DNA from 3 places in the Cronobacter malonaticus LMG 23826 genome. Region 3 is predicted to be linked to each of the others. Evidence: predicted binding sites of a transcription regulator. Region 3 holds the regulator's gene; each other region holds the start of a gene.
What was found. Region 3 encodes PurR, which represses purine synthesis genes. Its sites were predicted from a motif close to CANGCAAACGTTTGCNTG; they were not measured.
Positions count from the first base shown of each region.

Region 1: the regulator PurR is predicted to act here: its motif matches at 5,189-5,206, upstream of purM (phosphoribosylformylglycinamidine cyclo-ligase).
Region 2: the regulator PurR is predicted to act here: its motif matches at 5,005-5,022, upstream of gcvT (glycine cleavage system aminomethyltransferase GcvT).

Region 1 is NZ_CP013940.1:980,136-990,724, reverse strand. Features, by position in the region: gene AFK66_RS04540 (AI-2E family transporter) at 1-135, opposite strand, end outside; gene bepA (beta-barrel assembly-enhancing protease) at 359-1,825, shown strand; gene arsC (arsenate reductase (glutaredoxin)) at 1,837-2,193, shown strand; gene AFK66_RS04525 (DnaA inactivator Hda) at 2,243-2,944, opposite strand; gene uraA (uracil permease) at 3,041-4,330, opposite strand; gene upp (uracil phosphoribosyltransferase) at 4,411-5,037, opposite strand; gene purM (phosphoribosylformylglycinamidine cyclo-ligase) at 5,269-6,306, shown strand; gene purN (phosphoribosylglycinamide formyltransferase) at 6,306-6,947, shown strand; gene ppk1 (polyphosphate kinase 1) at 7,186-9,246, shown strand; gene ppx (exopolyphosphatase) at 9,250-10,589, shown strand, end outside.
Region 2 is NZ_CP013940.1:609,166-619,754, forward strand. Features, by position in the region: gene zapA (cell division protein ZapA) at 1-222, opposite strand, end outside; gene AFK66_RS02890 (YecA/YgfB family protein) at 384-962, shown strand; gene pepP (Xaa-Pro aminopeptidase) at 986-2,302, shown strand; gene ubiH (2-octaprenyl-6-methoxyphenyl hydroxylase) at 2,299-3,477, shown strand; gene ubiI (FAD-dependent 2-octaprenylphenol hydroxylase) at 3,488-4,690, shown strand; gene gcvT (glycine cleavage system aminomethyltransferase GcvT) at 5,113-6,210, shown strand; gene gcvH (glycine cleavage system protein GcvH) at 6,234-6,623, shown strand; gene gcvP (aminomethyl-transferring glycine dehydrogenase) at 6,754-9,627, shown strand; gene AFK66_RS02930 (SDR family oxidoreductase) at 9,796-10,539, shown strand.
Region 3 is NZ_CP013940.1:2,214,677-2,225,265, reverse strand. Features, by position in the region: gene AFK66_RS10540 (riboflavin synthase) at 1-246, shown strand, start outside; gene AFK66_RS10535 (LacI family DNA-binding transcriptional regulator) at 263-1,183, opposite strand; gene AFK66_RS10530 (glycoside hydrolase family 1 protein) at 1,228-2,613, opposite strand; gene AFK66_RS10525 (PTS sugar transporter subunit IIC) at 2,667-3,986, opposite strand; gene cfa (cyclopropane fatty acyl phospholipid synthase) at 4,181-5,329, opposite strand; gene punC (purine nucleoside transporter PunC) at 5,617-6,792, opposite strand; gene punR (DNA-binding transcriptional activator PunR) at 6,904-7,815, shown strand; gene purR (HTH-type transcriptional repressor PurR) at 7,833-8,858, opposite strand; gene cydH (cytochrome bd-I oxidase subunit CydH) at 9,150-9,239, shown strand; gene AFK66_RS10500 (MFS transporter) at 9,504-10,589, shown strand, end outside.

The sequences.
Region 1 (10,589 bases), 1.2 Mb from region 3:
AGCGACCAGCAGCGGTGCCAGCAAACCATGCAGGAAGAAGAGGATACAAAAACCGGCGACCAGAATCGCCAGCAGCGCTATCGCCTCCGGATCGCTGAAGCGACGACGATACCACTGGGTTAACATTTCAAGCATAAAAAACCTTCCCTTACGGGTTACGGCACGGGCGTGAGGGCGAATTGTATCGAAATGTCACAAAAAAGACCGTGATTTTTGTGCCCCCCGCAAGACAACCCGTCACCGGATGAATATGATTTCCCGACGCATTTGTAAAACGGACTTCCCAGCCAGGCGCGCGGACTGAACAAAGCGATGCCGGGCGGGTCAAAAGAGACTCTATACAGACGGGAAAGAGGCTATGTTCAGGCAGTTGAAAACGACACTGGTTGCAACGCTTATCGGCGGCATGCTGGCAGGCCCGCTTGCGCCCGCCTTTGCAGCGGACCCGGCCGACGGTTTGCCGGATATGGGCACCTCGGCGGGCAGCACGCTCTCTATTGGTCAGGAGCTTCAGATGGGCGATTACTATGTCCGTCAGCTGCGCGGCAGCGCGCCCCTGATCAACGACCCGCTGCTGGTGCAATATATCAACGGGCTGGGTATGCGCCTGGTCTCGCACGCCGATTCGGTAAAAACCCCTTTCCACTTTTATCTCATTAATAACGATGAAATTAACGCCTTCGCCTTTTTCGGCGGCAACGTGGTGCTGCACTCGGCGCTGTTCCGCTATGCCGATAACGAAAGCCAGCTCGCCTCGGTAATGGCCCACGAAATCTCCCACGTCACCCAGCGTCACCTGGCGCGTGCGATGGAAGATCAAAAGCGCAGCGCCCCGCTCACCTGGGTCGGCGCGCTCGGCTCCATACTGCTCGCGATGGCAAGCCCGCAGGCGGGTATGGCGGCGCTGACCGGCACGCTCGCCGGTACGCAGCAGGGCGTTATCACGTTTACTCAACAGAATGAACAGGAAGCCGACCGCATCGGTATTCAGGTGCTGCAACGCTCGGGTTTTGATCCGCAGGCGATGCCGACTTTCCTTGAGAAACTCCTCGACCAGGCGCGCTACTCCACGCGCCCGCCGGAAATTCTGCTGACTCACCCGCTACCGGAAAGCCGTCTGTCGGATGCCCGTAACCGCGCGAACCAGATGCGCCCCGTCGTATCGCAATCCTCGGAAGCGTTCTACATGGCGAAAGTGCGCACGCTGGGCATGTATAACTCCGGGCGCAACCAGCTCACCAGCGATATTCTGGATTCACTCGCCAAAGGCAACCAGCGTGAACAGCACGCCGCGCAATATGGCCGCGCCCTGCAGGCGATGCAGGATAAACGCTTCGCCGAAGCCCGCCAGCAGCTGGAACCGCTGTTACGCGCGCAGCCGGGCAACGCCTGGTATCTCGACCTCGCCACCGATATTTCGCTTGGCGAGCACAAAGCGCAGGAGGCGATTGACCGTCTGAAAAGCGCGCCGGATCTGAAAACCAACCCGGTGTTGCAGTTGAACCTCGCTAACGCGTATCTGGAAGGCAGCCAGCCGGCGCAGGCGGTGACTATCCTCAACCGCTACACCTTCACCTGGCCGGATGACACCAACGGCTGGGATCTGCTGGCGCAGGCGCAGGCGGCGCTCGGCAATCGCGATCAGGAGCTGGCGGCACGCGCCGAAGTGATGGCGCTTTTGGGTAAACTTGATCAGGCGATAACGCTCCTCAGCAGCGCCAGTTCGCAGGTGAAGCTTGGCAGTCTGCAACAGGCGCGTTATGACGCCCGTATCGACCAGATCCGCCAGCTGCAACAGCGCTTCCGCCCTTACGAAAAAATGTAACAGGAGAGACCATGTCCCGGGACGTGACGATTTACCATAACCCACGCTGCTCAAAGAGCCGCGAAACCCTGAGCCTGCTGACCGAACGCGGCATTGAGCCGGATGTCGTGCTGTATCTGGAGACGCCGCCGGATGCGGCGACAATCAAAACGCTGCTGAACCAGCTCGGTTTCAGCGAGGCGCGCGAGCTGATGCGCACGAAAGAAGATCTCTATAAGACACTGAATCTGGCTGACCCGTCGCTTAGCGAAGAGGCGCTGATTCAGGCGATGGTGGATAACCCGAAACTGATTGAGCGCCCGATTGTGATTAGCCACGGCAAAGCGCGACTGGGGCGCCCGCCGGAACAGGTGCTGGAGATCCTCTAAAAAAAACGCCGCGGGCACTCCTCGCGGCGTTCTTCTTTCTGCGAGGCTTTTACAGCCCGAGCGTGTCTTTCACAAACGGGATCGTCAGCTTACGCTGGGCGCTGATCGAGGCGCGATCGAGCTGATCGAGCGTCAGGAACAGCGTGCGCATTTCGCGATCGAGCCGTTTTAACAGAAAACGCCCCACATCTTCCGGCAGCTCGAACCCGCGCATCCGCGCGCGCAATTGCAGCGCCTGGAGCTTATCGTCATCGGAAAGCGGCTGGAGCCGGTAGATTTGCCCCCAGTCGAGTCGCGAGGCGAGATCGGGCAGCTTCAGGTTGAGCTGGCGCGGCGGCCTGTCGCCGGTAATGAGCAGCCGGGTATTGCCCGATTCCAGAATGCGGTTATAGAGATTGAAGATAGCCATTTCCCACAGCTCATCGCCTGCGATGCATTCGATATTATCGATGCACACCAGCGAGAGTTGCTCCATACCCTCCAGCACCTCCGGGACAAACCAGGTGCGTTTATCGAGCGGCACATAACCGACCGCGTCTCCGCGTTGCGAAAGCTCAGCGCAGGCGGCATGCAGCAGATGGCTTCGCCCACCTCCCTCCCGGGACCAGAAATAGATGTAGCCGCTGCGGTCGTGACGTAGCATCGTCTGGAGTGCGGCTAATAAAGAGGGGTTGTCGCCCGGCCAGAAGCTGGCAAACGTTTCGTCATCGGGCAGCCAGAGCGGCAAGGAGAGCTGTGCCGGTGTGTTCAGAAGGACCTCTTCAAGGACATACGAAAAAACGCATTGAGTCTATCACACAATCGCTTCGCTGTTGAACCGGGCGGACAGCGCCGCCCGGCAGGCGGATCAGTGTGGCGATTTTTCGTGCTCGTCAGCGTCAAGCACCGTCTCTTCCGGGCGCAATACGTTGATAAGTTTGAAAATCAGGCTCAGCGCCACGCCGACTATCGTCGCCAGCGCCATACCTTTGAGCTCGGCCGCGCCAATATGCACTTTCGCGCCGCTGACGCCGATGATCAGGATGACTGACGTCAGGATCAGGTTCTGCGCCTTGCTGTAATCCACTTTGGATTCAATCAGCACGCGAATACCGGAAGCGCCGATCACGCCGTACAGCAGCAGCGAAACGCCCCCCATCACCGGTACCGGGATAATCTGGATCGCCGCCGCCAGTTTGCCAACGCAGGAGAGCAAAATCGCGATGATCGCAGCGCCGCCGATAACCCAGGTGCTGTAGACGCGGGTGATCGCCATCACGCCGATGTTTTCGCCATAGGTCGTGTTCGGCGTGGAGCCGAAGAAACCGGAAATCATCGTCGAGAAACCGTTCGCGAACATCGAGCGGTGCAGGCCCGGATCGCGGATCAGATCTTTTTTCACGATATTCGCCGTCACCACCAGATGCCCGACGTGCTCGGCTATTACCACCAGCGCCGCAGGCAGAATGGTGAAGATGGCAAACCATTCAAAGCGCGGCGTGTAGAACGTCGGCAGCGCGAACCAGTGGGCATTGGCAATCGGCGTGGTATCCACGACGCCCATCGCGAAGGAGAGCGCATAGCCCGCCAGCACGCCGATAAGAATCGGGATGATCGCGAGAAAACCACGGAACAGCACCGAGCCAAACACCGTCACCGCCAGCGTCACCAGCGAAATCGTAATAGTGGTAGAATCCGCCGTCTGGCCTTCCGCCGGCAGCAGGCCCGCCATATTGGCGGCGACGCCCGCAAGCTCCAGGCCGATAACGGCGACAATCGCGCCCATCGCCGCAGGCGGGAACATCACGTCGAGCCAGCCGGTGCCTGCTTTTTTGACAATCAGCGCCACGATGCAAAACAGCGCGCCGCAGACGATAAACCCGCCAAGTGCCATCTCATAACCGAGTGGCAACAACAGCAACACGGGTGAGATAAAGGCAAAGCTTGAACCCAGATACGCCGGGATTTTGCCTTTACAGATAAAGAGATACAGCAGCGTTCCGATGCCGTTAAACAGCAGTACGGTGGCCGGGTTGATATGAAACAGGATGGGCACCAGCACAGTTGCGCCAAACATGGCGAACAGGTGCTGCAAACTAAGCGGGATAGTCTGTAAGAGCGGCGGACGTTCACTTACCCCGATAGCACGGCGCGTCATAGCGTTTTCCTCAAGAGTGTTGATGTGTGATGTTTAAGTGTGAGACCAAAAAAAAGCCGACTAATAAGTCGGCTTAATGTTTATTTCGTACCAAATATTTTATCGCCCGCATCGCCGAGGCCCGGGATGATGTACCCGTGCTCGTTCAGCCCCTTGTCGATAGACGCGGTATAAAGCTCAATGTCCGGGTGCGCTTTCTCCAGCGCCTTGATGCCTTCCGGCGCGGCAACCAGAACCAGCACTTTGATGCTGGTGCAGCCAGCTTTTTTCAGCAGGTCGATGGTGGCGATCATCGAGCCGCCTGTCGCCAGCATCGGGTCGACAACCAGCGCCATGCGCTCGTCGATATTAGAAACCAGCTTCTGGAAATACGGCACCGGCTCCAGGGTTTCTTCATCGCGATAAACGCCAACCACGCTGATGCGCGCGCTCGGTACGTTCTCCAGCACCCCTTCCATCATGCCGAGACCGGCGCGCAGAATAGGCACAACGGTAATTTTCTTGCCTTTGATCTGCTCGATTTCCACCGGGCCGTTCCAGCCTTCGATGGTCACTTTTTCCGTCAGCAGATCCGCCGTGGCTTCATAGGTCAGCAGGCTGCCCACTTCAGAGGCGAGTTCACGAAAACGCTTGGTGCTGATGTCATGCTCGCGCATCAGGCCCAGCTTGTGTTTAACCAGCGGGTGCTTCACTTCAACGATCTTCATTCTCTTTCTCCCCAGCAAGATGGCAGCCACAAAAAAAATCGCCGGATTATACCGCTTTTTGCGGGCCGCGCCATACGTAATGGGCTTGATCGGGATCAACCGAACAGAAGTCAGTCATCTTATTAGTGTGTTTTATTCAACGCAACAAGGGCTCGCAAACGTTTGCCTGGACTGTTAGAATTGCCGCGTTTTCTCTACTACCACCAACCGCAACCGCGTGGGGACTTAGCAGTGACCGACAAAACCTCTCTCAGCTATAAAGATGCCGGTGTTGATATTGATGCTGGTAACGCTCTGGTCGACCGAATCAAAGGCGTCGTGAAAAAAACCCGTCGCCCGGAAGTGATGGGTGGCCTGGGCGGCTTCGGCGCCCTCTGCGCGCTGCCGCAGAAATACCGCGAGCCGGTGCTGGTCTCCGGGACGGACGGCGTCGGCACCAAGCTGCGTCTGGCGATGGATCTGAAACGTCACGACACGATTGGCATCGACCTGGTGGCGATGTGCGTGAACGATCTGGTGGTACAGGGCGCCGAGCCGCTGTTCTTCCTCGATTACTACGCGACCGGCAAGCTGGATGTGGATACCGCGGCAAGCGTGATTAACGGCATCGCCGAAGGCTGCCTGCAATCCGGCTGCGCGCTGGTGGGCGGCGAAACGGCGGAAATGCCGGGCATGTATCACGGCGACGATTACGACGTGGCCGGTTTCTGTGTCGGCGTAGTGGAAAAATCAGAGATTATCGACGGCTCGAAAGTCGCCGACGGCGACGTGCTGGTGGCGCTGGCCTCCAGCGGCCCGCACTCCAACGGCTATTCGCTGGTGCGTAAAATTCTTGAAGTGAGCGGCGCGGACCCGCAAACCACCGAGCTTGACGGCAAACCGCTCGCCGATCACCTGCTGGCCCCTACCCGCATCTATGTAAAACCGGTGCTGGAGCTGATTGAGAAGCTTGAAGTTCACGCCATCGCCCACCTGACCGGCGGCGGCTTCTGGGAAAACATTCCGCGCGTGCTGCCGGACAACACCCAGGCGGTGATTGATGAGGCCTCCTGGCAGTGGCCGGCGGTCTTCAACTGGCTGCAACAGGCGGGCAACGTCAGCCGTCATGAAATGTACCGTACCTTTAACTGCGGCGTTGGCATGGTCATCGCCCTGCCAGCCGCAGAAGCGGATAACGCGGTAGCCCTGCTCAACAGCCTCGGCGAAACCGCATGGAAAATCGGCGCGATTAAAGCCTCCGATGCCCAGGAACGCGTGGTTATTGCGTAATGAAGCGCATCGTAGTGCTGATTTCCGGCAGCGGCAGTAATTTACAGGCGATTATCGACGCCTGCGCGCAGAAGAAAATCAACGGTGTGATTAGTGCCGTTTTCAGCAACAAGGCCGACGCGTTCGGCCTCGAGCGCGCCCGCGAGGCCGATATTCCCGCCCATGCGTTAAGCGCAGCCGATTTTGCCAGCCGCGAGGCGTTTGACCGCGAGCTGATGCAGGAGATAGACGCCTACGCACCGGACTTGGTGGTGCTGGCGGGTTACATGCGTATTCTGAGCCCGGCCTTTGTGGCGCACTATGAAGGACGGCTGCTGAATATTCACCCTTCCCTGCTGCCGAAATATCCGGGGCTGCATACGCACCGCCAGGCGCTCGCTAATGGCGATGACGAGCACGGCACGTCGGTGCATTTCGTCACGGACGAGCTGGACGGCGGCCCGGTGATTTTACAGGCCCGCGTCCCGGTCTTTCCCGGCGACAGCGAAGAAGACGTCACCGCGCGCGTTCAGGCGCAAGAGCACGCCATCTACCCGCTGGTGGTGAGCTGGTTTATCGATGGCCGCCTCGCGATGCGCGAGGGCCGCGCCTGGCTGGACGGGCAGCCGCTCCCGCCGCAGGGTTACGCTTCTGACGAGTGATTAAAGGGCCGAAAGGCCCTTTATTTTTTCTCTCCCCGGCCGTTAATTCCATCATCGGCACGGAAAACTTGTCCGGCAACTTCACGGTTTCACAGGCTTTTTTGCCGCTTTCTCGAAAGCCTGCGGATAACTGTCATACTTTTCTGGCACAGTTGGACAGAGCATGACAAAGCTCGCCATAATAACCCCGAGACGGATTTGACACGTCCCGAGTTAATCAACCGGAGTGTGAGTAGTAATGGGTCAGGAAAAGCTTTATATCGAAAAAGAACTGAGCTGGTTATCGTTCAACGAACGCGTATTGCAGGAGGCGGCGGATAAAACCAACCCGCTTATCGAGCGCATGCGCTTTCTGGGCATCTACTCCAATAACCTTGATGAATTTTATAAGGTCCGGTTTGCCGAGCTTAAGCGGCGCATTATCATCAGCGAAGAGCAGGGTTCTAACTCCCATTCGCGCCACCTGCTGGGCAAGATCCAGTCGCGGGTGTTGAAAGCGGATCAGGAGTTTGACGGCCTGTATAACGATCTGCTGCTGGAGATGGCGCGTAACCAAATCTTCCTGATTAACGAACGCCAGCTTTCTGAAAACCAGCAGGTGTGGCTGCGCCACTACTTCAAACACTATCTGCGCCAGCACGTCACCCCGACGCTGATTAATCGCGACACCGATCTGGTGCAGTTCCTGAAAGACGATTACACCTATCTGGCGGTCGAAATTATCCGCGGCGAATCGATTCGCTACGCGCTGCTGGAGATCCCGGCCGATAAAGTGCCGCGCTTCGTGAATCTCCCGCCCGAAACCCCGCGCCGCCGCAAACCGATGATCTTGCTGGATAACATTCTGCGCTTCTGCCTGGATGACATTTTCAAAGGCTTTTTCGATTACGACGCGCTGAACGCCTATTCCATGAAGATGACGCGCGATGCGGAATACGATCTGGTGCATGAGATGGAATCGAGCCTGCTGGAGCTGATGTCTTCAAGCCTCAAGCAGCGCCTCACCGCCGAACCGGTGCGTTTCGTCTACCAGCGCGACATGCCGGACGCGATGGTGCAGATGCTGCGCGAGAAGCTCTCTATCTCGCGCTATGACTCCATCGTGCCGGGCGGTCGCTACCATAACTTTAAAGATTTCATTAGCTTCCCGAATGTCGGGAAAGCGAATCTGATCAACAAACCGCTGCCGCGCCTGCGCCACATCTGGTTCGATCAATTCCGCAACGGCTTTGACGCTATTCGCGAGCGCGACGTGCTGCTCTACTACCCGTATCACACGTTCGAGCATGTGCTGGAACTGCTGCGCCAGGCGTCGTTCGACCCGAGCGTGCTGGCCATCAAAATCAATATCTATCGCGTGGCGAAAGACTCGCGCATTATCGACTCGATGATCCACGCCGCGCACAACGGCAAGAAAGTAACCGTGGTGGTGGAGTTACAGGCGCGCTTCGATGAAGAGGCGAATATTCACTGGGCGAAACGCCTCACCGAAGCGGGCGTGCATGTGATCTTCTCAGCGCCTGGCCTTAAGATTCACGCCAAGCTGTTTCTCATCTCGCGTAAAGAGGGTGACGACGTGGTGCGCTACGCGCATATCGGCACCGGCAACTTTAACGAGAAAACCGCGCGCCTCTATACCGACTACTCGCTGCTGACCGCCGACGCGCGTATCACCAATGAAGTGCGCCGTGTGTTTAACTTTATCGAGAACCCTTACCGGCCGGTGAGCTTCGATTACCTGCTGGTGTCGCCGCAAAACTCGCGCCGCCTGCTTTACGAGATGATCGACCAGGAGATCGCCAACGCGCAGCAGGGGCTGCCGTCAGGGATCACGCTTAAGCTCAATAACCTCGTCGATAAAGGTCTGGTGGATCGCCTCTACGCGGCGTCCGGCTCCGGCGTAAAAGTCAACCTGTTGATCCGCGGCATGTGTTCGCTTATCCCGCAGCTTGAGGGCCTGAGCGATAATATTCAGGTCATCAGTATCGTTGACCGCTATCTTGAACATGACCGGGTCTATATTTTCGAAAACGGCGGCGATAAACGCGTTTATTTGTCGTCTGCCGACTGGATGACGCGTAATATCGACTACCGCATTGAGGTGGCCGCGCCGCTGCTGGACCCGCGCCTGAAACAGCGCATTCTGGATATTATTGATATCCTGTTCAGTGATACGGTAAAAGCCCGTTATGTGGATAAAGAACTGAGTAATCGCTATGTGCCGCGTGGTAATCGCCGCAAAGTTCGCGCACAATTGGCGATTTACGATTACATAAAATCTCTGGAACAGCCTGAATAATCTATGCCGATAACTTCTGATGCTCCACGACCGGAGGAATTTGCTGCGGTCGATCTCGGCTCTAACAGCTTCCATATGGTGATTGCCCGTGTGGTGGATGGCGCCATGCAAATCATTGGTCGTCTGAAACAACGCGTACACCTGGCCGATGGGCTGGATGAAAACAATATGCTGACCGAAGAGGCCATGGAGCGCGGCCTCGCCTGTCTTTCCCTGTTCGCCGAGCGCCTGCAGGGCTTTTCCGCGGCTAACGTCTGCATCGTGGGCACCCACACGCTGCGCCAGGCGTCTAACGCGACGGATTTCCTGCGTCGCGCGGAAAAGGTTATCCCTTACCCAATCGAAATTATCTCCGGCAATGAAGAAGCGCGCCTGATTTTTATGGGCGTGGAACATACGCAGCCGGAACGCGGACGCAAGCTGGTTATTGATATCGGCGGCGGCTCGACGGAGCTGGTGATCGGCGAAGATTTCGAGCCGCAGCTGGTCGAAAGCCGCCGTATGGGCTGCGTCAGCTTCGGGCAGCATTTCTTCCCGAACGGTGAAATCACGCCGGATAATTTCCGCCGCGCACGCCTCGCCGCCGTACAAAAGCTTGAAAGCCTCGCCTGGCAGTACCGCCTGAAAGGCTGGACCGTGGCACTGGGCGCCTCCGGCACCATTAAAGCCGCGCATGAAGTGCTGGTAGAGATGGGCGAGAAAGACGGTTTTATCACGCCGGATCGTCTCGATATGCTGCGCGATGAAGTGCTGAAATTCGGCCACTTCTCCGCGCTTACCCTGCCGGGCCTGTCGGAAGAGCGCAAAGTCGTCTTCGTGCCTGGGCTGGCTATTCTCTGCGGCGTGTTTGACGCGCTGGCTATTCGCGAGCTGCGTCTGTCAGACGGCGCGCTGCGCGAAGGCGTGCTGTATGAGATGGAAGGCCGTTTCCGCCATCAGGATATCCGCATTCGTACAGCACAGAGCCTCGCTAACCAGTACCATATCGACAGAGAGCAGGCGCACCGGGTGTTGGATACCACGATGCTGATGTATGAACAGTGGGAGCAGCAGAACCCTAAGCTTGCGAACCCGTCGCTGGCGGCGCTCCTGAAATGGGCGGCGATGCTGCATGAAGTCGGGCTTGGCATTAACCACAGCGGCCTGCACCGCCATTCGGCGTATATCCTCCAGAACAGCGATCTGCCGGGCTTTAACCAGGAGCAGCAGATGATGATGGCGACGATGGTGCGCTATCACCGTAAGGCGATTAAGCTCGACGAGCTGCCGCGCTTTACGCTGTATAAGAAAAAGCAGTTCCTGCCGCTGATCCAGCTGCTGCGCCTCGGCGTGCTGCTGAATAA
Region 2 (10,589 bases), 1.6 Mb from region 3:
GTCACGGGTTTTCACTTTTTCCTGAGCCAGCTCATAACAGATGTTTAATGCTGCGATGAAAACTAACTGCTCAGTATTGGTGACTCTAGTGCGAACTTTCAGATCTTGCAACCGTTGATTCAGCTCGTCCGCAGCCTGATTCAGTGCATCTCGCTGTTCAGGCGGACAATTCACCCGCAGTGAACGCCCAAAAATTTGGATATCGACTGGTTGTGCAGACATTCCACTTTCCTGCTGTTGACTCGCCAACCATTCGCGCCGGGGCTGCGAAGGGGCGACACTATAGCTACCCTGATATGAAGACACAAGCCCTTTTCTGGTATCACCAGGGCACGAAGTGGTAGCATAACACGAACTCATCCTCCCAACGACGACGAATGCGCATGTCTATACAGAACGAAATGCCTGGTTACGACGAGGTCGGCCAGTTGCTTAATCAGCAAGGCGTGGGCCTGACCCCCGCAGAAATGCACGGCCTTATCAGCGGAATCCTGTGCGGCGGCAATCATGACAGCAGCTGGCAACCGCTACTGCACGACCTGACCAACGAGGGACTGGCGTTCGGCCAGCAGCTCGCTCAGGCGTTGCGTCAGCTACACGCCGCCACCAGCGATACGCTGGAGGATGACGGTTTTCTGTTTCAGCTCTGGCTGCCGGACGGCGACGATGTCTCGGTCTTTGATCGCGCCGACGCGCTGGCAGGCTGGGTAAACCATTTCCTGTTGGGCCTCGGCGTCACCCAGCCGAAGCTCGACAAAATCACCGGCGAAACCGGCGAAGCCATCGACGATCTGCGCAACATTGCCCAGCTCGGTTATGACGAAGGCGAAGATCAGGAAGAGCTGGAGATGTCGCTTGAGGAGATCATCGAGTATGTGCGCGTCGCGGCGCTGCTCTGCCACGACACCTTTACGCGCCAGTCACCGACCGCGCCGGAAGTGAAAAAGCCCACGCTTCACTAACATTCGTTTACTCAGGAGGTGCAATGACACAGCAAGAGTTTCTGCGACGCCGTCAGGCGTTGCTGGCGAAAATGGCTCCGGCCAGCGCGGCGCTGATTTTCGCCGCGCCGGAAGCGACGCGCAGCGCCGACAGCGAATATCCGTACCGTCAGAACAGCGATTTCTGGTATTTCACCGGCTTCAATGAACCCGAAGCGGTGCTGGTGCTGATTAAAAGCGATGAAACGCACAGCCACAGCGTGATTTTCAACCGCCTGCGCGATAAAACCGCGGAAATCTGGTTCGGCCGTCGTCTCGGCCAGGAGGCGGCCCCGGCGAAGCTTGGCGTCGACCGTGCGCTGGCGTTTAACGAAATCGACGAGCAGCTGTATCAACTGCTGAACGGGCTGGATGTGGTCTATCACGCGCAGGGCGAATATGCCTACGCCGACACCATCGTGTTCACCGCGCTGGATAAACTGCGCCGCGGCGCTCGCCAGAACCTCTCCGCGCCCGCCACCCTCACCGACTGGCGGCCCTGGGTACACGAAATGCGCCTGTTTAAATCGCCGGAAGAGCTGGCTGTTATGCGCCGCGCTGGTGAAATCAGCGCGCTGGCCCACACCCGCGCGATGCAGAAGTGCCGTCCGGGCATGTATGAATACCAGCTCGAAGGCGAAATTCTGCATGAGTTCACCCGCCACGGCGCGCGCTTTCCGTCCTACAGCACCATTGTGGGCGGCGGCGAAAACGGCTGCATCCTGCACTACACCGAAAACGAAAGCCAGCTACGCGACGGCGATTTAGTGCTTATCGACGCGGGCTGTGAATACAAAGGCTACGCGGGCGATATCACCCGCACCTTCCCGGTGAATGGCAAATTCACACCCGCTCAGCGCGCGGTTTACGACATCGTGCTGGAGTCGCTTGAAACTGCGCTGCGTCTTTTCCGTCCGGGCACGTCGATTCAGGATGTGACCGGCGATGTGGTGCGCGTGATGGTGAAAGGGCTTATCGGGCTTGGCATTCTGAAAGGCGACGTGGAACAGCTGGTCGCCGAGAACGCGCACCGTCCGTACTTTATGCACGGGCTCAGCCACTGGCTGGGGCTGGATGTGCATGATGTCGGCTTCTATGGCCCGGATCGCTCGCGCATCCTGGCGCCAGGCATGGTTATCACCGTTGAGCCGGGGCTTTATATCGCGCCGGACGCCGACGTACCTGAAGAGTACCGCGGCATCGGTATCCGTATCGAAGACGATATCGTCATTACCGAAACCGGTAATGAGAACCTGACCGCCAGCGTGGTGAAATCGGCGGACGATATCGAAGCGCTGATGGCGGCGGCGCGTCGCTCATGAGCGTGATCATCGCCGGCGGCGGCATGGCTGGCGCAACGCTTGCGCTGGCTCTCTCTCGTTTTACCCATGGCGCGTTGCCGGTGCATCTGGTGGAAGCCAGCGCGCCGGAATCCGCCGCGCATCCGGGATTTGACGCCCGCGCCATCGCGCTTGCCGACGGCACCTGCCGCGAGCTGGCGCGCGTTGGCGTCTGGCAGGCGCTCGCGCCCTGTGCGACGCCTATCACCACCGTTCACGTTAGCGACCGCGGCCACGCCGGTTTTGTGACGCTGAACGCGCGCGATTACCAGACGCAGGCGCTGGGAAACGTGGTGGAGCTGCACGACGCCGGGCAGCGGCTTTTCAGCCTGCTGCGTAAAGCGCCGGGCGTTCATCTGCACTGCCCGGCGCGCGTCACGGCCATTACGCGTCGTGACGAGGCGGTCAGCGTACAGCTTGATAACGGCGAGACGCTGGAGGGGCAACTGCTGGTCGCGGCCGACGGTTCACGTTCGTCCATTGGCGCGCAGTGCGGCATCGAATGGCGTCAGCAGCCTTATCATCAGGCGGCAATCATCGCGAATGTCGCGACGGCGCTGCCGCATCAGGGTCGCGCGTTCGAGCGTTTTACCGAACACGGCCCGCTGGCGCTGCTGCCGATGTCGGGCGGTCGTAGTTCACTCGTCTGGTGCCATCCTCTCGATAAACAGGCCGAGGTGCTTGGCTGGAGCGATGAGCGCTTCTGCCGCGAATTGCAGGCGGCCTTTGGCTGGCGTCTGGGACGCATTACGCACGCGGGTGCGCGCAGCGGTTATCCGCTCGCGTTAAGTCTCGCCTCGCGGGTGATTTCTCACCGCACGGCGCTGGTTGGCAACGCCGCCCAGACGCTGCACCCGATCGCCGGACAGGGGTTCAACCTCGGGCTTCGTGATGTCATGACGCTCGCCGAGACGCTGGCGCAGGCTTTCGCGCGCGGCGAAGATATCGGCGCATATCCGGTGCTTGGCGCGTATCAACAGCGCCGCGAGCAGGATAAAGCCGCAACCATCGGCGTGACCGACGGACTGGTGCAGCTTTTCGCCAACCGCTGGTCGCCGCTGGTCGTTGGGCGCAACCTTGGCCTGATGGCAATGGATCTATTTACCCCGGCGCGTGACGCGCTGGCCAGACGCACCCTCGGTTGGGTGCCGCGCTAAGGAGTCGAATGTGCAAAGTGTAGATGTAGCGATTGTCGGCGGCGGCATGGTCGGGCTGGCAGTAGCCTGCGGGCTGGAAGGCAGCGGGCTGCGCGTCGCGGTGCTGGAACAGCGCGCGCCTGAACCGCTGGAGGCGAGCGCGCCGCCAGCGCTGCGGGTGTCGGCGATTAACGCCGCCAGCGAAGCGTTGCTAAAAAAGCTTGATGTCTGGGACGCCATTCTTCGTCAGCGCGCAGCCGCCTACCACGGCATGGAAGTCTGGGAGAAAGACAGTTTCGGGCGCATCGCGTTTGATGACGCATCGTTTGGCTTCAGCCATCTCGGGCACATTATTGAAAACCAGGCGATCCACTACGCGCTGTGGCAAAAAGCGCAGCAGTGTAAGTCGGTGACGCTGATAGCACCCGCGACGCTGCAACAGGTCGCGTGGGGTGAAAACGAAGCCTTTCTTACGCTTGAAGACGGCAACATGCTGACGGCGCGTCTGGTTATTGGCGCAGATGGCGCGAACTCCTGGCTGCGCACAAAAGCGGAAATTCCGCTGACGTCCTGGGATTACCAGCATCATGCGCTGGTCGCCACGATCCGCACCGAAGAGGCGCATGGCGGCGTGGCGCGCCAGGTGTTCCACGGCGACGGTATTCTGGCGTTTCTGCCGCTAAGCGACCCACATCTGTGTTCCATCGTCTGGTCGCTTTCGCCTCAGGAAGCCGACCGGATGCAGCAGGCACCGGTGTCGGTGTTTAATCAGACGCTCTGCGTGGCGTTCGATATTCGTCTCGGCTTATGCGCGCTTGAGAGCGAGCGTCAGGTTTTTCCGCTCACCGGCCGCTATGCGCGCCAGTTCGCCGCGCACCGTCTGGCGCTGGTTGGCGACGCGGCGCACACCATTCATCCGCTGGCCGGGCAGGGCGTTAACCTCGGCTTTATGGATGCCGCCGAACTGATAAGCGAACTGCGCCGTCTGCAACAGCAGGGCAAAGATATCGGCCAGCACCTTTATCTGCGCCGCTACGAGCGCAGCCGTAAACATGCCGCCGCGATGATGCTGGCGGGCATGCAGGGTTTCCGCGAGCTTTTCTCCGGCGCTAACCCGGCGAAAAAGCTGCTGCGCGATCTGGGCTTAACGCTTGCCGATAAACTGCCGGGCGTTAAACCGCAGCTGATTCGCCAGGCGATGGGGCTTAACGATCTGCCGGAGTGGTTGCGTTAACTGCGTCACACTTCTCTTTCCGGCATACGGAAAGAGAAGTCTCTCCCCGTTTGAAATATTCTAATTTAACCCGCTTTTTCGGATTAGTTTTTTTAATCTCTGGATTTTTCCCTTTCCATTATTTTCCCTTCAAAACAGCGTTTTCTGCCCGGTTATTTTGAAAAGGCGGCAAAGCGTTAGCGTTTTGGCCGTACCTGAAACCATTCAGGCAGTGTTTCATGCTGCGGCGTGAAAAAGGATTTTGCGCCATAAGCTAATCTGATGACACAGCCTGGCTTATGGTTTACGCCCTCGTTCGGTGATAAGTTCAGACGCAAGATAACGTTTGCGTCGCCGCCGGGATCGGCGTCGGCGCCGGGTTTCATTCAGCGTGTTGCGCCGTTCGAAACCCACACCAACCCGGCTGACAGGATGAGGAAAAGATGGCTCAACAAACCCCGTTGTATGAACAGCACAACCTCTGCGGCGCGCGCATGGTGGATTTCCACGGCTGGATGATGCCGCTGCATTACGGCTCGCAGATTGATGAGCACCATGCGGTGCGTAACGACGCGGGGATGTTTGATGTCTCCCATATGACCATTGTCGACCTGCGCGGCGCACGTACCCGCGACTTCCTCCGCTACCTGCTGGCTAACGATGTGGCAAAGCTCACCCAGCCGGGCAAAGCGCTCTACACTGCCATGCTCAACGCCTCCGGCGGCGTGATTGACGACCTGATTGTCTACTTCATGACCGAAGACTATTTCCGTCTGGTCGTGAACTCCGCCACCCGTGAAAAAGACCTCGCCTGGATTAACGAGCACGCCGAGCCGTATGGCGTTTCCGTCACGGTGCGCGACGATCTCTCCCTTATCGCCGTCCAGGGGCCGAACGCGAAGGCGAAAGCCGCCACGCTGTTTACCGACGCGCAGCGTAAAGCCACAGAAGGCATGAAGCCGTTTTTCGGCGTGCAGGCGGATGATCTGTTTATCGCCACCACCGGCTATACCGGCGAGGCGGGCTATGAAATCGCGATGCCGAATGAAAAAGCGGCCGGCTTCTGGAGCCAGCTTGTGGAAGCGGGCGTTAAACCGTGCGGCCTTGGCGCGCGCGATACGCTGCGCCTTGAGGCAGGCATGAATCTTTATGGCCAGGAGATGGACGAGGGCATTTCGCCGCTCGCCGCCAATATGGGCTGGACGATCGCCTGGCAGCCGGAAGACCGCGCGTTTATCGGTCGCGATGCACTGGAAGCCCAGCGTGAGAACGGCACTGAACAGCTGGTTGGTCTGGTCATGACGGAAAAAGGGGTGCTGCGCGGCGAGCTGCCGGTGCGTTTCACCGATGATCAGGGCAACGCCCGCGAAGGCATCATCACCAGCGGCACCTTCTCACCAACGCTTGGCTACAGCATCGCGCTGGCTCGCGTTCCTGCGGGTATCGGCGATACTGCCATTGTGCAGATCCGCAACCGCGAAATGCCCGTGAAAGTCACTAAACCCGTTTTCGTGCGCGCCGGTAAGCCGGTCACGCAGTAAGTTTTGTTATCAGGAGAGAAGCAATGAGCAATGTGCCAAACGAACTGAAATACAGCAAAGAACACGAATGGCTGCGTAAAGAAGCTGACGGCACTTACACCGTCGGGATCACCGAGCACGCGCAGGAACTGCTGGGCGACATGGTGTTTGTCGATCTGCCGGACGTCGGCACGACCGTTAACGCGGGCGATGACTGCGCCGTCGCGGAGTCCGTAAAAGCCGCCTCCGACATCTACGCGCCGGTCAGCGGCGAGATCGTGGCCGTCAACGACGCGCTGAGCGATTCACCGGAGCTGGTTAACAGCGAGCCTTACGGCCAGGGCTGGATCTTCAAAATCAAAGCCAGCGATGAGGCCGAAGTGGCTGCGCTGCTGGACGCCAGCGCGTATGAAGCGCTGTTAGAAGACGAGTAATTCACGGGACCTCGCCCCTGCGTAACGTCAGGGGCAGGCGCGGGCGCGCTTCGCCTGCGCCGCTCCCGCCGGGAGCACGACTGACCATCGCATTTATTTGCCTCACTGCACGTTTCAGGAAATATCGCCCATGACCCAGACCCTGAGCCACCTGGAAAATCGCGACGCTTTTATCGAGCGCCATATCGGACCGGGTGTTGACCAGCAGCAGGAGATGCTGCGCACCGTTGGCGCGGACTCGCTGGATGCGCTGATTTCGCAAATCGTTCCTGCGGATATCCAGCTTGCGACGCCGCCCGACGTCGGCGACGCCGCCACCGAATTCGCCGCGCTGGCGGAGCTGAAAGCCATCGCCGGGCGCAACAAACTCTTTAAAAACTATATCGGCATGGGCTACACCGCGGTGCACACGCCGCCGGTTATCCTGCGCAATATGCTGGAGAATCCGGGCTGGTACACGGCCTATACGCCGTATCAGCCGGAGGTGTCGCAGGGGCGTCTGGAAGCGCTTTTGAACTTCCAGCAGGTAACGCTGGATCTGACGGGGCTGGATATCGCCTCCGCCTCGCTGCTCGATGAAGCCACCGCAGCGGCGGAAGCTATGGCGATGGCCAAACGCGTCAGCAAACTGAAAAACGCCAACCGTTTCTTCGTGGCCGCGGATGTGCATCCGCAGACGCTGGATGTGGTTCGCACCCGCGCCGAAACGTTCGGCTTTGAGGTGATCGTCGATGACGCGCCAAAGGCGCTCGATCATCAGGATCTCTTCGGCGTGCTGTTGCAGCAGGTGGGCACCACTGGCGAAGTGCATGACTACCGCGAACTGATTAGCGAGCTGAAATCCCGCAAAGTGATTGTGAGCGTGGCGGCCGATTTTATGGCGCTGGTGCTCCTGACTGCGCCTGGCAAACAGGGCGCGGATATTGTTTTCGGCTCCGCCCAGCGTTTTGGCGTCCCGATGGGCTACGGTGGCCCGCACGCCGCGTTCTTTGCCGCCAGCGATGAGTTTAAACGTTCTATGCCGGGGCGCATTATCGGCGTATCGAAAGACGCCGCCGGGCGCACCGCGCTGCGTATGGCGATGCAGACCCGCGAGCAACACATTCGCCGCGAGAAAGCCAACTCCAACATCTGTACCTCTCAGGTGCTGCTGGCCAATATCGCGAGCCTCTACGCCGTATTCCACGGCCCGGCAGGGCTGAAGCGCATCGCCAGCCGTATTCACCGTTTCGCCGATATTCTGGCGTCGGGCCTGCAACAGAAAGGGCTGAAGCTGCGTCACGCGACCTGGTTCGACACCCTGTGCGTCGAGGTGGCGGATAAAGCCGCCGTACTGGCACGCGCGCAGGCCAGTGAAATCAACCTGCGCAGCGATATTCCGGGCGCAGTGGGCATTACGCTTGATGAAACCACGACGCGTGCCGATGTGCAGGTGCTGCTGCGCGTGGTCACAGGCGAGGACGCGGCCTTTGATATCGACGCGCTGGATAAAGAGGTGGCGCATGACAGCCGCTCCATTCCGGCCGCGATGCTGCGCGATGACGCTATCCTGACGCATCCGGTCTTTAACCGCTATCACAGCGAAACCGAGATGATGCGCTATATGCACAGCCTCGAGCGTAAAGATCTGGCGCTGAATCAGGCGATGATCCCGCTTGGCTCCTGCACCATGAAACTTAACGCGGCGGCGGAAATGATCCCGATCACCTGGCCGGAATTCGCCGGGCTGCATCCGTTCTGTCCGGCGGATCAGGCGGAAGGGTATTTGCAAATGATCGGCCAGCTCTCCGACTGGCTGGTGAAACTCACCGGCTATGACGCGCTCTGCATGCAGCCGAACTCCGGCGCGCAGGGGGAATACGCGGGCCTGCTGGCGATTCGCCATTATCATGAGAGCCGCAACGAGGGCCATCGCGATATCTGCCTTATCCCGAGCTCTGCGCACGGCACCAACCCGGCATCGGCACAGATGGCGGGGATGCAGGTGGTGGTGGTGGCCTGTGATAAACAGGGCAACATCGATCTCGCCGATCTGCGCGCCAAAGCCGAAACGGCGGGCGATAAACTCTCCTGCATTATGGTGACCTACCCGTCCACCCACGGCGTGTATGAAGAAACCATCCGCGAGGTGTGCGACATCGTGCATCAGTACGGCGGCCAGGTTTACCTGGACGGCGCCAACATGAACGCCCAGGTAGGCATCACTTCGCCGGGCTACATCGGCGCGGATGTGTCGCACCTTAACCTGCATAAAACGTTCTGCATTCCGCACGGCGGCGGCGGCCCGGGCATGGGCCCGATTGGCGTGAAAGCGCATCTGGCGCCGTTTGTGCCGGGCCACAGCGTGGTGCAGATTGAAGGCATGCTGACCTCGCAGGGCGCGGTTTCCGCGGCACCTTTCGGCAGCGCGTCGATTCTGCCGATAAGCTGGATGTATATCCGTATGATGGGATCGCAGGGGCTGAAAAAAGCGAGCCAGACGGCCATCCTCAACGCGAACTACATCGCAAGCCGCCTGAAAGACGCCTATCCAGTGCTCTACACCGGGCGCGATGGCCGCGTGGCGCACGAATGTATTCTGGATATTCGTCCGCTGAAAGAGGCTACCGGCATTAGCGAGCTGGATATCGCCAAGCGTCTTATCGACTACGGTTTCCACGCGCCGACCATGTCTTTCCCGGTGGCGGGTACGCTGATGGTTGAACCGACCGAATCGGAAAGCAAAACCGAGCTGGATCGCTTTATCGACGCGATGTTGGCTATTCGTGGCGAAATCGACCGCGTGGCGCAGGGCGAATGGCCACAGGACGACAACCCGCTGGTGAACGCGCCGCACGTGCAGCGCGAACTGGCGCAGGAGTGGGAACACGCCTATAGCCGCGAGCTGGCGGCTTTCCCGGCAGGTTTTGAGAATAAATACTGGCCGACCGTGAAGCGTCTCGATGACGTCTACGGCGACCGTAATCTGTTCTGCTCCTGCGTGCCGATGAGCGAGTATCAGTAACGTCAGGCTTTAAATACAGACCATAGAGGGCGCTTCGGCGCCCTTTTTTTATTCTGTAGCGCCCGTTTTTATAGCCACACTACCTGATTGGTGGAGTGTTCCTCTGGCGCGCGGATGGGTAAGGTACCGCAAGCTTTCTGTATCCCACACGATAAAAAGGAGAGAAGTATGTCCGTTGCACTTATCACCGGCGCGAGCCGCGGCATTGGCAAAGCGACGGCGCTGCTGCTGGGCGCGCAAGGCTACACCGTGGCGATCAATTATCTGCATAACGCCGCGGCGGCGCAGGAAGTTGTTGAGCGCATCGTGGCGAGCGGCGGACGTGCGTTTGCCATTCAGGCCGATATCAGCGACGAGCCGCAGGTGATGTCCATGTTCCGTGAGATTGATGAGCGAGGCGAGCCACTGCGCGCGCTGGTTAATAATGCGGGCGTGCTGTTTACCCAGTGCATGACGGAGAATCTGACGGCGGAGCGTATCAACAAGGTGCTGGCGACCAATGTAACGGGCTACTTTCTGTGCTGCCGTGAGGCCGTGAAGCGTATGGCGCATCATCATGGCGGGCAGGGCGGCGCGATTGTGAATGTGTCGTCTGCCGCCTCGCGTCTTGGCGCGCCTGGCGAATATGTCGACTACGCGGCATCAAAGGGGGCGGTGGATTCGCTCACCATTGGGTTGTCGCAGGAAGTGGCGGCGCAGGGTATCCGCGTCAACGGCGTGCGTCCGGGCCTGATTTATACCGATATTCATGCCAGCGGCGGCGAGCCTGGGCGCGTTGACCGCGTGAAATCCGTCCTGCCGATGCAGCGCGGCGGGCAGCCGGAAGAGGTGGCGGAAGCGATCGCCTGGCTTTTGAGTGATAAAGCCTCGTACGTGACGGGGAGTTTTCTCGATCTGGCGGGCGGGAAATAGGGGCGTTTCAGGCGGGTATTAGGCGGATTTTTAAGGCGGGTGCGCTGCGC
Region 3 (10,589 bases):
CACAAAGGCTATATCGGCATCGACGGTATCAGCCTGACGGTGGGAGAAGTGACGGCGACGCGCTTCTGCGTTTTCCTGATCCCGGAAACGCTCCAGCGCACCACGCTTGGCACCAAAAAACTGGGTCAGCGGGTGAATATTGAAATCGATCCGCAGACCCAGGCCGTGGTGGATACGGTCGAGCGCGTGCTGGCGTCTCGCGAAGCCGCAGCAGCCATTACCGCCCAGCTTCACCCCGCCGAATAATCTATCGCGGGTACGTTCAGGCGCTGACCAGCGTTCCACGTACCCGTTCGCCCGGCGCGCCGCCGGAAAGCAGCGCCACCGCCTGCCGGGCGATACTCTCCAGCGAATACCCGATCGCCGGAACGCTCTCAAGCCCCATTCCGCGCCCTGAACTCTCAAGGCTGAACACCAGAATCTGCTCCGGCATCGCGAAACGGTATTCACGTAGCATCGCCACCGCTTCGCGCGCCTGGCTGTCATCGGTCACCAGCAGCGCATTAAATTTCACGCCGCTGTTTATGAGCTTTTGCAGGGCGATACGCAACACCGGCTCATCTTCAATGACGCGCTGGCGATGAAACGGGATCAGGTGATTTTCTGCCGCCTGACGATACCCTTGTAAAATCTCCGCCGCCGCATCGCCCGCCGGGAAGTTAATCAGCGCGATGTCGCGCCGCTGGTGGCTGCATAAATACTGCACCGCCGTTTGCGCTGCGAACAACCAGTCGAAAAGAATACCCTGTGCCGTGTCGGCGCTCAGACAGTCCACCAGAATTACGTCGTTATCAAGCGGGGGCAGAGGAAAGCGGGCACCGACAATCATCAGCGCGTCGCAGAGGCCGGAATCCAGCTCGGCGCGGGCGCGTGTCACCTCCTGCGGCGTACTCGCAAAACGCAGCAGCAGATGTTTGCCGTGTCGGCTGAGCTCTTTTTCCAGCGCCTGTAACCAGCAGGTGGCCTGCTGAATATGTTCGCTGGCGCAAATCACGCCTATACAGTGGGTCATCTGGCTGGAGAGTGACTGCGCTATGGCGTTTGGCTGATAGTTCAGCATCTCGGCGGCGCGCAGCACTGCGAGACGGCTTTCTTCCTTCACGCCGCGATTGCCGCTGAGTACGCGGGAAACGGTGGCTTTTGAGACGCGCGCCAGGCGCGCGACATCATTAATGGTGGACATCGTGTTTTCCTGCAAAGCGTGGCGGCGCGAAGGCCGCCACTCGGTTACTCATCAAACCCGTTCCTGGCCGCCACCTGGCGGTACCATTCACCGCTCTTTTTGATCGTGCGTTTCTGGCTTTCCAGATCGAGCGATACAAAGCCGTAGCGGTTCTTGTAAGCGTTGCACCAGGACCAGTTATCAATAAAGGTCCACATGTGGTAGCCAAGACAGCGGCTGCCTTCGCTGATGCCCTTATGCAGCCATTTAAGGTGATCGCGCACAAACTCGATGCGGTAATCATCCTGAATCTGCCCGTCGCGCTCGAAGCGCTGCTCATTCTCAACGCCCATGCCGTTTTCTGAGATATAGCAGCGCGGGTTGCCATACTCTACACGCAGGCGGGTGAGGATGTCGTAGACGCCTTTCTCATAAATCTCCCAGCCGCGGTAGGGGTTCATTTTGCGGCCCGGCATTTCATAAGCGCTGAAGAACCACTCGGGCATAAACGGGCTGTCCGGGTTGACCTGCGAGTCGCGGCACTGAATACGACGCGGCTGATAGTAGTTGATGCCGAGCAGATCCACCACACCCGCCGCCAGCAGCTCTTTATCGCCAGGCTGGCACGCTGGCAGTTGATCGTACTGCGCCAGCAGTGCGACTAAATCTTCCGGGTAGCTGCCGCGCAGCGCCGGGTCAAGGAAGCTGCGGTTAAACATCAGATCGGCGATATGCGCCGCTTTCACGTCCGCCGGGTTTTGCGAGCGCGGGTAAGAAGGGGTGAGGTTCAGGATAATACCGATTTCGCCGCCGTCGTTGCGCTCGTGATAGGTCTTCACCGCGCGGGCGTGGGCCAGCATTGTATGGTAGGCGACCGTTGCCGCGCGGCGGAAATCAACGACGTTCGGATAGTGGAAGTCATACAGGTAACCGCCTTCCACCGGCACAATCGGCTCGTTGAAGGTAAACCAGTGCGTCACTCTGTCGCCAAACAGTTCAAAACAGGTGCGGGCGTAAGCTTCAAACGCGTCGATGACTTTGCGGTTCTCGAAGCCGCCCTGTTCCTGCAGCGCTAACGGCATATCGAAATGGAACAGGTTAATAAACGGCGTAATGCCCTGGTGCAGAAGTTCATCAATCACCTGGTTGTAGAAGGCGACCGCCTCCTGATTCACCGCGCCGGTGCCATCCGGGATCAGGCGCGCCCAGGAAATAGAGGTGCGGAAGGTGTTGTGATTAAGCGCTTTCAGCAGCGCGATATCTTCTTTCCAGTGCTGATAAAACGTGGAGGTCTGCGCCGGGCCAACGCCGTGGTGAAAACGCTCCGGCTGCAGGCGGAACCAGTGGTCCCAGGTGGTGGGCGTTTTGCCGTGGCTCAGGCTTTCACCTTCGGTTTGCGGCGCCGAGCTGGCGCTGCCCCACCAGAATCCTTCAGGAAATGAGTAGTGCATATCCATCCTCATAACGTAGTCAGACGCCTGCCGACAGGGCAGGCGCGGTAAAATCAGACATTGCTCGTGACAGTGTCACTTTCGGTGCTTTCCTGTGCCTCTTCCTGCTTTTGCAGCGTGCGCTCATAGGCCTTCACAAACGGGTAGTACATCAGCGCCGACATCACCATACAGATAAGACACATGATGACCGGGCTGAAGGCCCAGTTCGCAGCCCACGAGGCACCGATGGGCGCAGGCGTGGTCCACGGCGTTAGCGAGACCACCTGCGCCAGCCAGCCCAGTTTGGTCGCGGTCCAGGCAAGAACGGCATTCACCATCGGCACCAGGATAAACGGCAGGAAAAAGACCGGGTTCATGATGACCGGCGCGCCAAACAGAATCGGTTCGTTGATGTTAAACATGCTCGGCACGACGCCCATTTTACCGATGGTACGCAGATGCACCGCGCGGCTGCGCAGCAGCAGGAACGCCAGCGGAAGCGTGGAGCCGACGCCGCCAATCAGCAGGTAGTGATCCCAGAACCCTTGCAGATAGATATGCGGCAGCGCCTGGCCGGCCGCCAGCGCGGCCTGGTTGGCGGAGAGGTTCGCCATCCAGAACGGGTTCATGATGCCGGTGACAATCAACGCGCCATGAATGCCCGCAAACCACAGGATCTGGCAGATTAAAACGGAGATGAGAATCGCCGGCAGAGAGTCAGACGCGGCCACCAGCGGCGAGAGCAAATGCATAATCGCTTCCGGCAGGATCATGCCGGTAGTGGATTCAATCAGCAGGTTGAGCGGGTGAAGCGTAAAGACAATCACCACCACCGGGATCAAAATTTCAAAGGAGCGCGCGACGCCGGTCGGCACCTCTTTCGGCAGGCGGATAGTAATGTTGTGGCGCTTCAGGAAAGCGTACATTTCGCTCGCATAAATCGCGGTAATAAGCGCGGTAAAGATGCCCTGGCCTGAGAAATACTGCGTCGAGATCTGCCCATCTTTATAGGGTGCTGCCACCAGCAGAAACGCCATAAACGCCAGCAGGCCGGTCATGATAGGGTCAAGCTTGTAGTGTTTGCCAAGGCTCGCGCCGATGCCGACCGAGATAAAAAACGTCATCACGCCCATGCTGAGGTTAAACGGCAGCATCAGTTGCTCGCGATATTTCAGCGAGATATCAAGCCACGCGCGGCAAAAGCCGATTTGCGTATCCGGCGAGAAGGGCGGAAAGATAAACACCAGCAGAAACGAACCGATAATCATAAACGGCAGGGCGGCGAGGAAACCGTCCCTGATAGCCACCACATGACGCTGCGAACCCATCGCGCCCGCCAGCGGCGTGATTTTGTTTTCAATAACATGGACCATACTCTGGTACAGACTCATGACACGTTTCCTTTATCAGGCAGGGGGAATGGCGCTCAGTTTGAAACATAATGGAAACCGGTTTCCATGAGTCTGTCGCCTGATTGTCGCCGGGATCACTTTTATTAAAGGAAACGTCGCGAAAGCGTGAGAAGTGTCACAAAGCGGGGAAGTGCGAGTGGCAAAAAGCCCCCGGCGTGCGCCGGGGTGAACGCTTAACGGGCGACGCGAAGGCCGTTTTCCACGCCGCGGCTAAAGAGTACCTGCCACAGCTGGATATCCCGCGCGCGGAAGGCGCCCGCGCAGGCGTTGAGATAATAGGTAAACATACGTTTAAACCGCTCGGAGTAGTTATCCGCAATCTCCGGCCAGGCGGCCAGGAAACGCGCATACCAGGCCATCAACGTTTTATCGTAGTCCGCCCCAAAGTTATGCCAGTCTTCCATCACGAAATGCGGTTCGCTGGCGGCGGCTATCTGGCGCGCCGACGGCAGGCAGCCGTTCGGGAAAATGTACTTGTCGATCCACGGATCGACATTGTTATCGGTTTTACGCGAGCCGATGGTATGCAGCAGGAAAAGCCCGTCAGGCTTGAGATTGCGGTCAGCAACATCAAAATAGGTGGCGTAGTTTTTCGGCCCGACATGTTCAAACATGCCCACCGAGACGATGCGATCAAACTGCGAATCGAGATCGCGGTAATCCTGCAACAGAATAGTGACATCCAGCCCCTGGCAGCGCTCCTGCGCCATTTTCTGCTGCTCGGCAGAAATGGTCACGCCGGTGACCGACACGCCATAATGCTGCGCGGCAAACGACGCCAGTCCGCCCCATCCGCAACCAATATCAAGCAGCGTCATGCCAGGCTTAAGCTGAAGCTTTTCGCAGATAAGTTTTAACTTCGCCTGCTGGGCGTCCTCAAGGTTATCCGCCTCTTTCCAGTAGCCGCAGGAGTACTGCATGTACGGGTCGAGCATGCGGCTGAACAGATCGTTGCCGAGATCGTAATGCTCTTTGCCGACAATCCAGGCGCGTTTTTTGGTTTGCAGATTAAACAGGCGAGCGCCCAGAATGCGCAGCGTATCTTTGAGGTGGTGGGGCAACTGGTCTTCCAGGCCCGCGCGCAGCACTTTGGTGAAAAAGAGATCGAGCCGCTCGCACTCCCACCAGCCGTCCATATAGCTTTCGCCAAGACCGAGAGAACCTTCCTGTAACACCCGTTTAAAAAAGTCAGGATTCTTCACCTGAATGTCGGAAGGGGCAGCGCCGTTAACAGCGATCCCGGCCCGGCTGAGTAGTTCACTTGCGATGCGATACCAGTGGTTGTCCGGTATGCTGACTTCTTCTATACACGATGAACTCATAGCTTCTCCATCACTGATGTGATCAGAACCTTCAAACAGCGTAGTCGCAATTTTCGGTATGTGAGAAATATCACGGAAAGGTCCGCGAGCCTGATATCGACGTAGAACAGAGGAAGGGAGATGACCCTTGCCAGAAATGTCATTCCAGATAAAAACGGGAGCCAGCGGCTCCCGTTACTACATAATATTTATGCTAATTATTGTAGAGCCGCGAATCAGTATAGGCCTCGCTTTACGATGATTCAACTGTTGACCGTTAGCAAGCTAATCACAAAAATTTCATATTATCACGCGGCTGATGACTGCGTGACTTGCTGAGGCCCGCGTAGCCAAAAGCCAAGACCCGCCAGCAGTACGGTCGCCAGCATAACGCTGGTGGTCGACAGCAGCGGGGTCGCGACCAGCCACGACACCACCAGGCTTGCCACAAAACAAAGCCCCAGCTGGAGCGTGTTTTGCAGCGCGGCGGCGCGTCCGGTGGCCTGCGGGAACGGCAGCAGCGCGGCGGCGACCACGATAGGGTAAATCGCCCCGTTCGCCATCGCCATCAGACAGAAGGGAATAAGCAGCGTGGTGAGCGTAACAGCATCACTCAAACCCACAAGCCAGGTGGCGAGCACGCTCAGCGCGAAGCCTGCCAGCAGCCACGGCAGCAGGGCTTCGCCATTCCATTTTTGCAGCGCGCTGCGACAGCCATAGCCGCCAATGAGGAACGCGATGGTTTGCGGGACATAGCTTAAGCCGATCACCGCCGGGCTATAGCCCATCTCATGCAGGATAAACGGCGAACCGGTGAGCCAGGCGAAAAAGCTCGCGGAGCAGGCGGCGTAAATCAGCACATTGCCGCTGTAGACGCGCGAGCGCAGCAGCATCATAAAGCTCAGCGGCTCGCCGCTTTTGTTACCCTGCGGCGCGCCGGAAGGCAGACGCAGCGCCGGAATAATCAGCAGTACCGTGATGGCAAACAGCACAACGAAAATCGCCTGCCAGGAAAAGTGATTCAGGATCCAACTGCCGAGCAGCGGTGCCAGCGCAGGCGAAAGCCCCACCAGCGGCATGATGGTCGCGAAGATACGACGCGCCTGCTGCGCCGGGTAGCGGTCAGTTACCAGCGCCTGCCAGCTTACCGCAGCGGAACAAACGCCCACGGCCTGAATAAAGCGCAGGGCCAGCAGCGCGCCCGCGCTCTCTACCCAGACGGTGCCAAGGCAGCCAAGTGCGAAAATTCCCAGCCCCGCCAGCAAAACCGGACGACGGCCAAAACGGTCAGAGAGCGGGCCCCAGACGAGTTGCGCCAGGGCGAATCCGGCCAGGAACAGGCTCAGCGAGGCGCTGATAGCCGAAGGCACTGTGTGCAGATCCGCCTCGATAGCGGCGAATGCGGGCAGGTACATGTCGGTCGCCAGAAAACCGAGCACGCTCAGCCCGGCCAGCCAGCAAAGAAATCCTTTATCAGGTCGCATCACATTAACTCACTTCTTATTACGCGAAAGAGCCAGGAGTGTACGGAGTGCAATCCCGCTTGTGAAACGCTAATATTTGCCGGTTCCATTCAAAAAATTTGCAGGCAAAAAATGTGGTCTGAATATTCCCTCGAAGTGGTGGACGCCGTGGCGCGCACCGGCAGTTTCACCGCGGCAGCGGCAGAACTGCACCGCGTGCCTTCTGCCGTCAGCTATACGGTGCGCCAGCTTGAGGAGTGGCTTGCGGTGTCGCTCTTCGAGCGCCGCCATCGTGATGTGGTTCTGACACCCGCCGGGGCCTGGTTTTTGCGCGAGGGGCGTTCTGTCATCAAAAAAATGATGATCACCAGACAGCAGTGCCAGCAGATTGCCAACGGCTGGCGCGGGCAGCTCTCCATCGCGGTGGACAATATCGTGCGCCCGGAACGCGTCCGGCGGCTGGTGCTCGATTTCTACCGGCACTTCTCTGATGTGGAGTTGCAGGTGTCGCAGGAGGTGTTTAACGGCGTCTGGGACGCGCTGGCGGACGGGCGCGTGGAACTTGCCATCGGGGCCACACAGGCGATTCCGGTTGGCGGGCGCTTCGCGTTTCGCGATATGGGCATGCTGAGCTGGCGCTGCGTGGTGGCGCACCATCATCCGCTGGCGCAGCACGCGGGCGCGCTCAGCGACGACAGGCTACGCGATTACCCCTCACTGGTGCTGGAAGATACGTCGCGATCGCTGCCCAAGCGTATCACCTGGCTGCTGGATAACCAGCGGCGCGTGGTGGTGCCGGACTGGTACTGCGCCGCCGATGCGCTGAGCGAAGGGTTGTGTATCGGCATGGTGCCGACGCACTTTGCGAAGCCGTGGCTCGACAGCGGAGAGTGGCGCGCGCTAACGCTCGAAAACCCGTTTCCGGATGCCGCCTGCTGCCTGACGTGGCGGCAAAGCGACGCCTCGCCCGCGCTGCGCTGGCTGCTCGATTATCTGGGGGACAGTGAAACGCTGAACAAGGAGTGGCTGCGGGAGCCGCAGTAATACGGCTCCCGGAAGGATTAACGGCGATAGTCGCGGAACGGGCCATCCGCCACCGAGCGGCGTTCGATCAGGCGCGGGTGCACTTCAATGGTCTGCGACTCTTCGCGTTTGTTCACGATGCGGTCGAGCAGCATATTGAACGCGGTCTGGCCGAGCGTCTCTTTGGGCTGATGGATAGTCGTCAGCGCCGGGCTAAAGAAACGCGCGTTGCGTACGTTGTCGTAGCCGATGATGGAAATATCCTGCGGCACGCGCAGGCCCATCTCATCGGCGGCGCAGATAGCGCCCATCGCCATAATATCGCCGCCGCAGAAGATAGCGGTGGGACGCTGCGGCTGCGAGAGGATCTGCTGCATCGCGCGGTAACCAGATTCCGGCTCGAAATCGCCCTGCACGATCCAGTTTTCCGGTACTTTGATAGCCGCTTCTTCCAGCGCTTTCATAAAGCCGGAGAAGCGCCCGACGCCGGTGTTGCGCTCAAGCTGCCCCGGGATCACACCGATATCGCGATGGCCGCGTTCGATAAGATAACGCCCGGCGAGATAACCACCCTGGAACGCGTTATCAATAACCGAGTCGGTGAAATCGGCTTTCGCTTCGCCCCAGTCCATCACCACCATCGGGATATGACGATACTCTTCAAGCGTGGCGAGCAGTGGCTGCGGGTATTCCGAACACATCACCAGCAGGCCGTCGACGCGCTTTTGCGCCATCATCGACAGATACGCGCGCTGCTTTTCCAGATTGTTATGCGCGTTGCCCAAAATTAGCGTATAGCCTTTGGCGAAGCAGCTGTTCTCAACCGCTTCGATGATTTCGGCGAAATAGGGCGCTTCGCTACTGGTCGCCAGCAGCCCGATAGATTTGGTGTGGTTCACCTTCAGGCTGCGCGCCACGGCGCTTGGCGAATAGTGTAATTCTTTAATAGCCGCCCAAACCGCGTTGCGCGTCTCTTCCGCCACAAAACGGGTTTTGTTAATTACATGTGAGACTGTTGTTGTGGAAACGTTGGCTCGCTTCGCGACGTCTTTAATTGTTGCCATTAATAATCACTCCAGACCCCTGGCTGAGCCGTGTAAAATCACGGGTTAATCGTTTGCCTGTATACACCCCTGACTGCCGCGAGGAGAGTGCGGCATGCCGGGAAACGCGACATTTATCGTGAGGAGGGGTCGATGGCCGGTACCGAATAAAGTAGCGACGAATTTTGGCTTATCTTTATCGAAAGGGGAAGAGGGAAAACGCATATCTGGTTAAATGTCGCAGGATTTTTCGGATTGTTTATGCAAAAATGCCCACTACCTGATTTTTATGGGGTCTTTAAGGAGAATACCATGAGTACCGATCTGAAATTTTCGCTGGTCACCACCATTGTTGTGCTGGGTCTTATTGTGGCGGGCGCTTTTACCGCCATCCTGCATTAAGCGTCAGGCGGGAGCGCGTATCGGTTCTCCCGCTTTCTTATACTTCTCTTGCGCTTAAGCGCTGCCCGCTCGCCGTTTCCTTTCTTTTTCTCGTTATTCCCTTATCATTCGCTAATAACAACTTTTGCGTGTTCTTTAACACCCACGCAATAATATTTTGCTGTTTTTGTCACTTATCTTTTCTGACTGAAACTGCCATCCTTTTCTGCATCCTGCTGTAACGTCGGGTATTCCGGCGCTGTTGTACAATTTCTGGAGCGATGAATGAAAGTCAATTTCCCGTTACTGGCACTGGCTATTGGTGCTTTTGGCATTGGCACGACCGAGTTTTCTCCGATGGGCTTATTGCCGGTAATAGCGAATGGCGTCAACGTCTCGATTCCGGCCGCCGGTATGCTGATAAGCGCCTACGCGGTCGGCGTGATGGTGGGCGCGCCGCTGATGACGCTTTTGCTGTCGCACCGAGCACGGCGTAGCGCGCTGATTTTTCTGATGGCGATTTTTACGCTCGGCAACGTGCTCTCGGCACTGGCGCCGGATTACATGACGCTGATGGCCTCGCGTATTCTCACCAGTCTTAACCACGGGGCGTTCTTCGGCCTCGGCTCGGTGGTGGCGGCAAGCGTCGTGCCGAAGCATAAACAGGCGAGCGCCGTCGCGACGATGTTTATGGGCCTGACCATCGCCAATATCGGTGGCGTGCCGGCGGCAACCTGGCTTGGTGAAACCATCGGCTGGCGAATGTCGTTTCTGGCGACGGCCGGACTTGGCCTTGTGGCGATGGCGAGCCTTTGGTTCTCACTGCCGAAAGGCGGCAGCGGCGAGCGCCCGGATGTGAAAAGCGAACTCGCGGTGCTGATGCGCCCGCAGGTGGTGAGCGCGCTGCTGACAACCGTGCTCGGCGCGGGCGCGATGTTTACGCTCTATACCTATATCGCGCCGGTGTTGCACCACATCACTGACGCCAGCGCGGCGTTCGTCACCGCCATGCTGGTGCTGATTGGCGTCGGGTTTTCCATCGGCAACTATCTGGGCGGCCGCCTGGCGGACCGCTCGGTGAGTGGTACGCTGAAAGGCTTCCTGATGCTGCTTATCGTCATTATGGCGGCTATTCCGTGGCTTGCAAAAACGGAAATCGGCGCGGCGGTGAGTATGGTGGTATGGGGAGCGGCAACCTTCGCGGTGGTGCCGCCGCTGCAGATGCGCGTGATGCGTGTCGCCAGCGAAGCGCCGGGTCTCTCGTCATCGGTGAATATCGGGGCGTTTAACCTCGGTAACGCACTTGGTGCTGCGGCGGGTGGCGCTGTCATCCATGCGGGCTTCGGTTATAGCGTGGTGCCGGTGATGGGC